One region of the Staphylococcus sp. FW104-15G4D genome, then DNA from elsewhere that is predicted to be linked to it. Evidence: riboswitches for the same ligand, from Rfam matches in the RefSeq annotation. Region 1 holds a riboswitch; the other holds the start of a gene.
What was found. Region 1 has a riboswitch for lysine ahead of AC3WQX_RS05520 (amino acid permease). Riboswitches for the same ligand answer to the same signal wherever they lie in the genome.

Region 1 (4,428 bases):
AGCAATTTCTGATAACATTTTACGGTTAATATCGATTTCAGCTTTTTTCAAACCGTTCATTAAACGAGAATAGCTGATGTCGTGTTGACGTGCAGCAGCGTTAATACGTGTAATCCATAATTTACGGAAGTCACGTTTACGTTGACGACGGTCACGGAAAGCATATTGACCTGATTTCATTACTTGTTGTTTAGCTACTTTATATAATGTATGTTTTGAACCGAAGTAACCTTTAGCTAATTTAATCGTTTTTTTACGACGTGCTCTTGTTACTGTTCCACCTTTAACTCGTGGCATAATAATTCCTCCTTAGATATTATCTATCTTGTAATTTCGTATTAAATATTATTTTTTGTAAGCTAATAATTGTTTTACGCGTTTCATATCACTTTTTGAAACTAATTTAGCTTTACGTAATTGACGCTTTTGTTTAGTGTTTTTGTTTGCGAATAAGTGAGATGTGAAAGCTCTTGAACGTTTTAATTGACCAGAACCAGTTCTTTTAACACGTTTAGCAGCTCCACGGTGAGTTTTCATTTTAGGCATGATTCATTTCCTCCTATTATTTAACGATTATTTTTCATTGATAGGCGCTAACATGATAAACATTTGACGCCCTTCCATTTTAGGCTTTTGTTCAACTGTTGCTATATCTTTACATTCATCTGCAAATTGTTCTAATACACGTTGACCAATTTCTTTATGCGTAATCGCACGACCTCTGAAACGAATAGAAACTTTACATTTGTCGCCTTTAGATAAGAATTTACGTCCATTTTTCAACTTAGTTTGGAAATCATGTTCCTCAATTGTTGGACTTAAACGTAATTCTTTAACATTAATGACTTTTTGTTTCTTCTTCATTTCTTTTTCTTTTTTCTGTTGTTCGAATTTATATTTACCGTAGTCCATAATTCTCGCAACAGGTGGTTTCGCATTTGGTGCGACAACAACTAAATCTAAATCAACTCGTTCAGCCATTTCTAAAGCTTCACGTTTCGATTTCACACCAATTTGATCACCATCTTGGCCGATTAAACGTAGTTCTTTTGCACGAATTCTCTCATTAACTTGAGTTTGATCTTTTGCTATGGTTGACACCTCCTAGAGTTTTACGAAATTGTCCCAAGCAAAAAAGAAGAGCGAGTAACAATACCCGCTCTTCTTCCACACATTTATTGTGTAACATGATTAACCTGCCAACTGCTATTGCGTCGCTACAGGTGAGAAGCGGGTGCTTCTACTTGGTTCGTTTCGTATTCAACGTTACTAATCATATCAATAATAAACATGTAAGTCAATTGTTTTTTTGTTATTTATTGTGATGTCTAATTTCATCCATCGAAACATCTTGTCTTAAATCAACTTTTTTAAGTGGAATCATTTTCGTTTTATAGCGTAGCTTATGGTAAATGAAGAATGCTAAGAAAACAGGTATTCCCATATAAGTAATAACAAAACGATTAAGATCAAAATGTCCTGTTTTTATAAAGTCTACATCTTGTCCGATGATAACAATTATACATAATATACCTGCAAATATAGGGCCAAATGGGAACAGCTTAGCCTTATATTTAAGTTTACTTTTATCATAATCTTGTTTATCAAATGCTCGTCTGAATCTATAGTGACTTATTGCTATACCTACCCAAGCGATAAACCCTGTCATACCACTAGCTGCAACAATATATTCATATGCATCTCCACTTATATGCTGTAAAGCAAAGATAATTACAACAAGTACACCAGTAGCAATTAATGATAAATAAGGTACGCCACTTTTGTTAGTCTTACCAAAAGAAGAAAATGCTAATTTGTCTTTACTCATTGAATATAACATACGAGTTGATGCATACATTCCTGAGTTACCAGCAGATAAAACAGACGTTAATATAACGGCGTTCATAAATGATGCTGCAAAAGCAAGACCAGCATTTTTGAACACAAGTGTAAATGGAGAAGTAGAAATGCTATCTCCACCGCCCATTAGAGACTTACTATCATAAGGAATTAACATACCTATTATGAATATTGCTAAAATGTAAAATAATAAGATACGCCAAAACACTTGCTTAATCGCTTTAGGGACGGCTCTTTCTGGATTTTCAGACTCACCAGCTGTGATACCTATTAATTCTGTTCCTTGGAATGAGAAACCTGCAACAAGGAATACTCCTAAAATTGATAATAGGCTACCACCTAAATTTCCACCTAGAATAGGACCATCACCTTTGGTAAATGTATCAAAACCGACGTATTTACCACCCATAATTCCAACAATTGTTAATAAACCAATGACAATAAATATAACTACAGTTATTACTTTTATTAAAGCGAACCAATATTCACTTTCACCATAAATTCTCACTGATAAAGAATTTAGGGCAAATATAATTACTAAAAAGATACAACTCCAAACCCACGCTGGTATACCTTGCATAGGTGACCAATACTGTATAACCTGTGCAGCAATGGTAACATCAGCAGCAACAGTTATTACCCAGTTAAACCAATAGTTCCAACCTAATGCAAATCCCAGTGATGGATCAACAAAGCGTGTAGCATATGTACTAAATGAACCGGAAACTGGTAAATAAGTAGCCATTTCCCCAAGAGATGTCATCAGGAAGAATACCATTGTACCAATAATTGCATAAGCAATTAAAGCACCTAACGCACCAGCATCATGAATAGCACCACCAGATGTCATGAATAGACCTGTACCAATACAACCGCCTATAGCGATCATTGAAATATGACGGTCTTTTAATCCTCTTTGGACACCGTCATTTTGATTTTCTTTTTTACTCATAGAAGCTCCCTTTCCTTGTCTTAGAGGCTAACATGTAACTATTTTTCTCTTTGTGTAATAAATATATATTTTAAATATGAAAGTTTGATTAAAAAATTTATAAGCAACAAACTTTGTAACAATAATAGCACTAAATCATTTATTAAGCTAAATACTACACAATACGAAAATAAAAAGTGGTTACATACCTTTAAGATATGCAACCACTTAGGTTTTATCTATATAAGGTAGCACATCACATTCTGTGACAGTACAGCTTCTTGTCGAAAACTGTCCCAACAATTATAAATTATGGTTTTACAATTGTTTCGGCATCGTTACCTTTCACTAATTCAACACATGTCCCATACGACTTCTGACTAGTTACTAATTAAAGATGCAACCTCTAACTCTAATTTTATTTCATTCATCTGTAATATACATGATACGACCTATCTTTTCAAGGTTATCTATGTTTTTTCAAACGAATTTCATCCACCAAATTCCAAATAAATTCATCTTTTTCAAGTGTTTCTTGATCTTGGGAACCATATTGTCTTACATTGACTTCATTATTTTCTACTTCTTTATCCCCTACAACAATTTGGTATGGTATTTTTTGCATTTGCGCTTCACGAATTTTATAACCCATTTTTTCATTACGATCATCAATCTCAACACGAACGCCTTGCGATTTAAGTTCATCTTGTAATTGGCGGGCGTAATCATAATGTAAATCTACATTAACTGGAATGATTTCGACTTGTTTTGGTGCTAACCATGTTGGGAAAGCTCCTTTAGTTTCTTCAGTAAGGAATGCGACGAAACGTTCCATTGTAGAAACAACACCTCGGTGAATAACTACTGGTCTATGTTGTTCACCATCACTACCAATATAAGTGAGTTCAAAACGTTCAGGTAGTAAGAAATCAAGCTGCGCAGTAGATAAAGTTTCTTCTTTACCCATCGCAGTTTTAACTTGAACATCAAGTTTAGGACCATAAAATGCCGCTTCACCAATAGCTTCTACATATGGTAGACCCATTTCATCAACTGCTTCTTTGAGCATTGATTCAGCTTTATTCCACATTTCATCATCATCCATATATTTTTCTTTATCTTCTGGGTCTCTGTAGCTTAATCTGAAAGTGTAATCCTTAAAACCGAAGTCTTCATAAACTTCTTGAATCATATTGACTACTCTTTTGAACTCTTCTTTAATTTGATCTGGTCTCACGAATATATGAGAATCGTTAAGAGTCATTCCACGAACACGTTGTAAACCTGAAACTGCACCACTTGCTTCATATCTATGCATAGTACCTAATTCCGCAATACGGATTGGTAATTCTCGGTAAGAGTGTGGTTTATTATTATAAATCATCATATGGTGTGGACAGTTCATTGGTCTTAATACCATTTCTTCAGTTTCATCTAATTTCATAGGTGGAAACATGTCATCTTGGTAATGATCCCAGTGACCAGAAGTTTTATATAAATCAACATTTGCTAATACTGGAGTATATACATGGTCATATCCCATGCTCACTTCTTTATCTACAATATAGCGTTCAATTTCACGTCTGATTGTAGCGCCATTTGGTAACCATAAAGGTAATCCAGCACCAACAAGTTGG
Region 2 (4,428 bases), 290 kb from region 1:
AATTAATCCTCGTTGGTTTGTTTTATTATAATAGGGCGTAATAAGCATCACTGCATCAGCACCAATTTCTTTAGCTCTTTTAGAGGCTTCAATTGATTTCTGAGTATTATTCGTACCAGTTCCAGCAATGATAGGTACACGTTTATCAACTAATTTAATTACAGTTTCAAGTACTTGTTCTTTTTCTTGATCTGTTAAAGTAGGGCTTTCAGCTGTTGTTCCATTAACTATAATCGCTTGTGTGTTATTTTCTAATAAAAATTTTACATGTCTTTCTAATGCGTCAAAATCAATTTCATTATTAGTAAATGGTGTAGCTAGAGCTACGCCAACGCCTTCAAACATGTGTGTCATATTATCGTTCTCCTTTCATAGTTAAAACTTGCTCTAATACTTGAACTGCGTTTAATGCCGCACCTTTAAGTAAGTTGTCTGATGTACACCATACATGGAAAGTGTTATCTAATGAATCATCTCTACGAATACGGCCTACAAAGACTTCGTCTTTACCTGTAGAGTGAATTGCTAATGGGTATTCATTGTTTTCAGGATTATCTACAAGTACAACTCTGCTATCTTGGTCGAAAAGGTTTTGGATATCTTTAACGTTAGCTTCTCTATCTAAAGTAACGTCAATTTCAATGCTGTGACTGTCTTGCACTGGTACACGTACACAAGTAGCTGTAACTTTCAGATCTTTATCGTTTAAAATTTTTCTTGTTTCATCAATCATTTTTTGCTCTTCTTTGGTGTAGCCATTTTCAAGAAAAACATCAATATGTGGTAACACATTATTATAAATAGGGTGAGGGTACGCTTCAGGAGCTTTTCCATTAGGCCCCTCAGATAAATCTCTTTTACCCTTGATACCTGAGCCTGAAACCGCTTGATATGTTGTATAAGCAACACGTTTTAAGCCATATGCATCTTGTAAAATTTTAAGTGGCACTACGGATTGAATTGTTGAACAGTTAGGATTAGCAATAATGCCACGAGTTAGTTTAGGTTCATTCACTTCGGGAACAATTAAATCTACATCTTCGGTCATTCTCCATTGACTAGAGTTATCAATGACGATAGCACCTGCTTGTTCAAATAGTGGGGCGAAATGTTCACTCGTACCTCCACCAGCACTCATTAACACGTAGTCGAAGTGTTCACTTGCTGCTTCATCTGTTAACTCTTGAACAGTATATGTTTGTCCTTGGAATTCTACTTCCTTACCCGCTGAACGCGCTGATGAAAAGAGTACTAATTCATCGAAAGGAATATTCTTACGATCCAATGTTTCTAACATTTTTGTTCCTACTAATCCTGTTGCTCCGGCTACTGCTAATCTTGTCATAATAAAGTCACTCCATTTGTAATATTGTTAATTTTAAGAAAATTCTTTATAAATATATCATATCAATTTTAGATATCGAATGCGTTATATAATTCTTCTACCGCTCTTTGACCATTTTCTGCATCAATAACATATGAAATACTAATTTCTGAAGTCGTTGTTTGATAGAATGGAATTTCAGAATTGATTAAAGTGATAAATGCTTTAGATGCTACTCCAGACATATCTCTCATACCTGATCCAATTAACGAAATTTTGACGTATTCTTCATTGATTTTATAATCTAAGGCTTCAAAGTGAGTGGATAGATTTTCCAATATAGATGAAATTTGATTAACGTCACTATCTTTAATCGAAAATGATAGCTGTAATCCTTCGAGATTAACGATTTGCGAAATCATATCGACATTGACAGAACCTTCCTCTAATTCAGTAAATAACTGAGTTAATAAGCGATTGTCAGGTAGGGGATAACTAATTGTGACGTGCATCATATGCGTATCTAAAGCTACTCCTGTAACAGCTTTTTTCTCTAATAAATCTGATCTAGACATAATCCACGTTCCTTTCACATTTGATAAAGTTCTCCCTAAATAAAGGGGGATTTCATAGTTTTTAGCAAGTTCAACACTTCTAGTTTCAAGTACTCCAGCACCAAGCGCACTCATTTCCATCATTTCTTCATATGACACGTATTCTAAACGCTTAGCATGGCTTAATATTCTTGGATCTGTTGCATAAACTCCATCAACGTCAGTATAAATCTCACAAGGGATTTGGTTACTTGCTGCTAGAGCCACAGCAGTAGTATCAGAACCTCCACGGCCTAAAGTAGTAAGCTCAAACTCATCATTTATACCTTGGAAACCAGCTACTACCAGTACATCGTTATTTTCAAATGCTTGATTAAATGTATCTGGATTAATCTCTGCAATTTTACTTTTCAAATGATGACCAATCGTTTTAATACCTGCTTGGTATCCAGTCATTGCTTTGGCCTTTACACCAATATCATTAAGTACCATTGAAAGATAGGAGACTGTCTGTTGTTCACCCGTAGTAAGTAGTAGGGCAAGTTCTTGATCTTTAGGTGTAGAAGTTAACGTTGACACATTTTCCATTAATTGATCAGTTGTTTTACCCATTGCACTAACTACAACGATTAATTCTTCTCCCTGTTCAACTCGTGTTTTAAGCATTTCAGCAATATTTTTTATCTTTGTAAAATCACTGACGGAAGACCCGCCAAATTTCAAAACACTTCTGTTCAATTTCAGTCCTCCTAAAATTAGGGGAGGCTCACACGATATAAAAAAAGAACAAGTTCGGAATGCGCGAACTTGCTCTACATTTATGTACAAGTGATGCACTCCATTATTTAGTAATAATGACAAACTTTCAGCTCTTAACCAAAAAGTCCAACGACTCATAACTGCTATTATGAATTGTTTCGGCATCGCACCCTTTCAAAATTAGTTGTTAGCAGACAAAATACTAAAATTTACTCATGATTGATGCTCCTCATCAAAATCTTATTCAATTGATATGAGTTTATTATACATAGAGTGTATATCTCTGTAAACCAATATGTTAGATTTTTAAAAATATACTGAAAATTTAAGAGTAAGATAACACAATTTGTGATTTATTATAAATAAAACTTTATTATTGATTGCTTAAATATCAATTTCCAAAAGAAAAACTCTAGAGAATCATGAAGATGCTCTAGAGTTAAAGAAAATTTATTAACTATTTTGTAAAACACCAATTTCTTGAAGATATTCTTCATAAGGAACTTCTTTAGATAAACCACCTGGTTGATTTAAATCAATAACGCGGTTTGCAATTGTATTGATGAACTCGAAGTCATATGAAGTGAAGATGATAGAACCTTTAAATGATTTCAATCCATCATTAACTGCAGTGATACTTTCTAAGTCTAAATGGTTTGTAGGTTCGTCTAGTAATAAAACGTTAGCACTTGATAACATCATTTTACTTAACATACAACGAACTTTTTCGCCACCGGATAGAACACTTGCCTTCTTCTTAACTTCTTCTCCGCTAAATAGCATACGACCTAAGAAACCACGTAAAAATGTTTCAGTTTGTTCATCTTCAGGCGCATATTGTCTTAACCAATCAACTAAGTTCATGTCGACACCATCAAAGAACTCTGAATTATCTTTAGGGAAGTAGCTAAGGGAAGTAGTGACACCCCATTTATATGTTCCTTCATCTGGTTCCATTTCACCAGCTAAAATTTTAAGCAATGTTGTTTTGGCAATCTCACTATCACCAATTAAAATAGCTTTATCGTTAGGATTCATTGTGAATGAAACATTATCTAATACTTTTTCGCCGTCAATTGTTTTAGATAGATTTTCAACAGTTAATAAATCATTTCCAATTTCACGTTCAGGAGTAAATTTAACATATGGATATCTTCTTGAAGATGGTTGAATATCATCTAATTCAATTTTTTCTAATTGTTTCTTACGACTTGTAGCTTGTTTTGATTTAGAAGCATTCGCAGAGAATCGTGCAATGAAATCTTGTAATTCCTTAATTTTTTCTTCTTTTTTCTTATTTTGTTCTTGAGCCATTTTTTGGGCTAACTGACTTGATTGATACCAGAAATCATAATTACCTACATATAGTTTAATCTTACCGTAGTCTAAGTCAGCAATGTGCGTACATACGTTATTTAAGAAGTGACGGTCGTGGGATACAACGATAACTGTATTTTCAAAGTTAATTAAGAAATCTTCTAACCAGCTAATTGCAGGGATATCTAAACCGTTAGTAGGCTCGTCTAGTAGAAGTACATCGGGATCGCCAAATAAACTTTGCGCTAATAATACTTTTACTTTTTGATTGTTTTCAAGTTCAGACATTTTTCTGTCATGTAAATCTGCTTGAATACCTAAACCAGAAAGTAGGTTAGCAGCATCGGCTTCTGCGTTCCAGCCATTCATTTCTGCAAATTCACCTTCAAGTTCTGCAGCACGAATACCATCTTCGTCACTAAAATCTGGCTTCATATAAATCTCATCTTTTTCTTTCATAACTTCATATAAACG

Region 2: it holds a riboswitch for lysine, as region 1 does, so the genes downstream of both, AC3WQX_RS04185 (aspartate kinase) here and AC3WQX_RS05520 (amino acid permease) in region 1, are expected to answer to the same signal.

The regions. Positions count from the first base shown of each region.
Region 1 covers NZ_JBYTCH010000001.1:1,127,159-1,131,586, forward strand. Annotated here, with positions in the region: gene rplT (50S ribosomal protein L20) at 1-297, opposite strand, end outside; gene rpmI (50S ribosomal protein L35) at 346-546, opposite strand; gene infC (translation initiation factor IF-3) at 574-1,101, opposite strand; ribosomal protein L20 leader region at 1,129-1,252, opposite strand; gene AC3WQX_RS05520 (amino acid permease) at 1,313-2,812, opposite strand; lysine riboswitch at 3,033-3,208, opposite strand; gene thrS (threonine--tRNA ligase) at 3,258-4,428, opposite strand, start outside.
Region 2 covers NZ_JBYTCH010000001.1:838,734-843,161, reverse strand. Annotated here, with positions in the region: gene dapA (4-hydroxy-tetrahydrodipicolinate synthase) at 1-354, opposite strand, end outside; gene AC3WQX_RS04190 (aspartate-semialdehyde dehydrogenase) at 356-1,345, opposite strand; gene AC3WQX_RS04185 (aspartate kinase) at 1,414-2,616, opposite strand; lysine riboswitch at 2,702-2,878, opposite strand; gene AC3WQX_RS04180 (ABC-F family ATP-binding cassette domain-containing protein) at 3,091-4,428, opposite strand, start outside.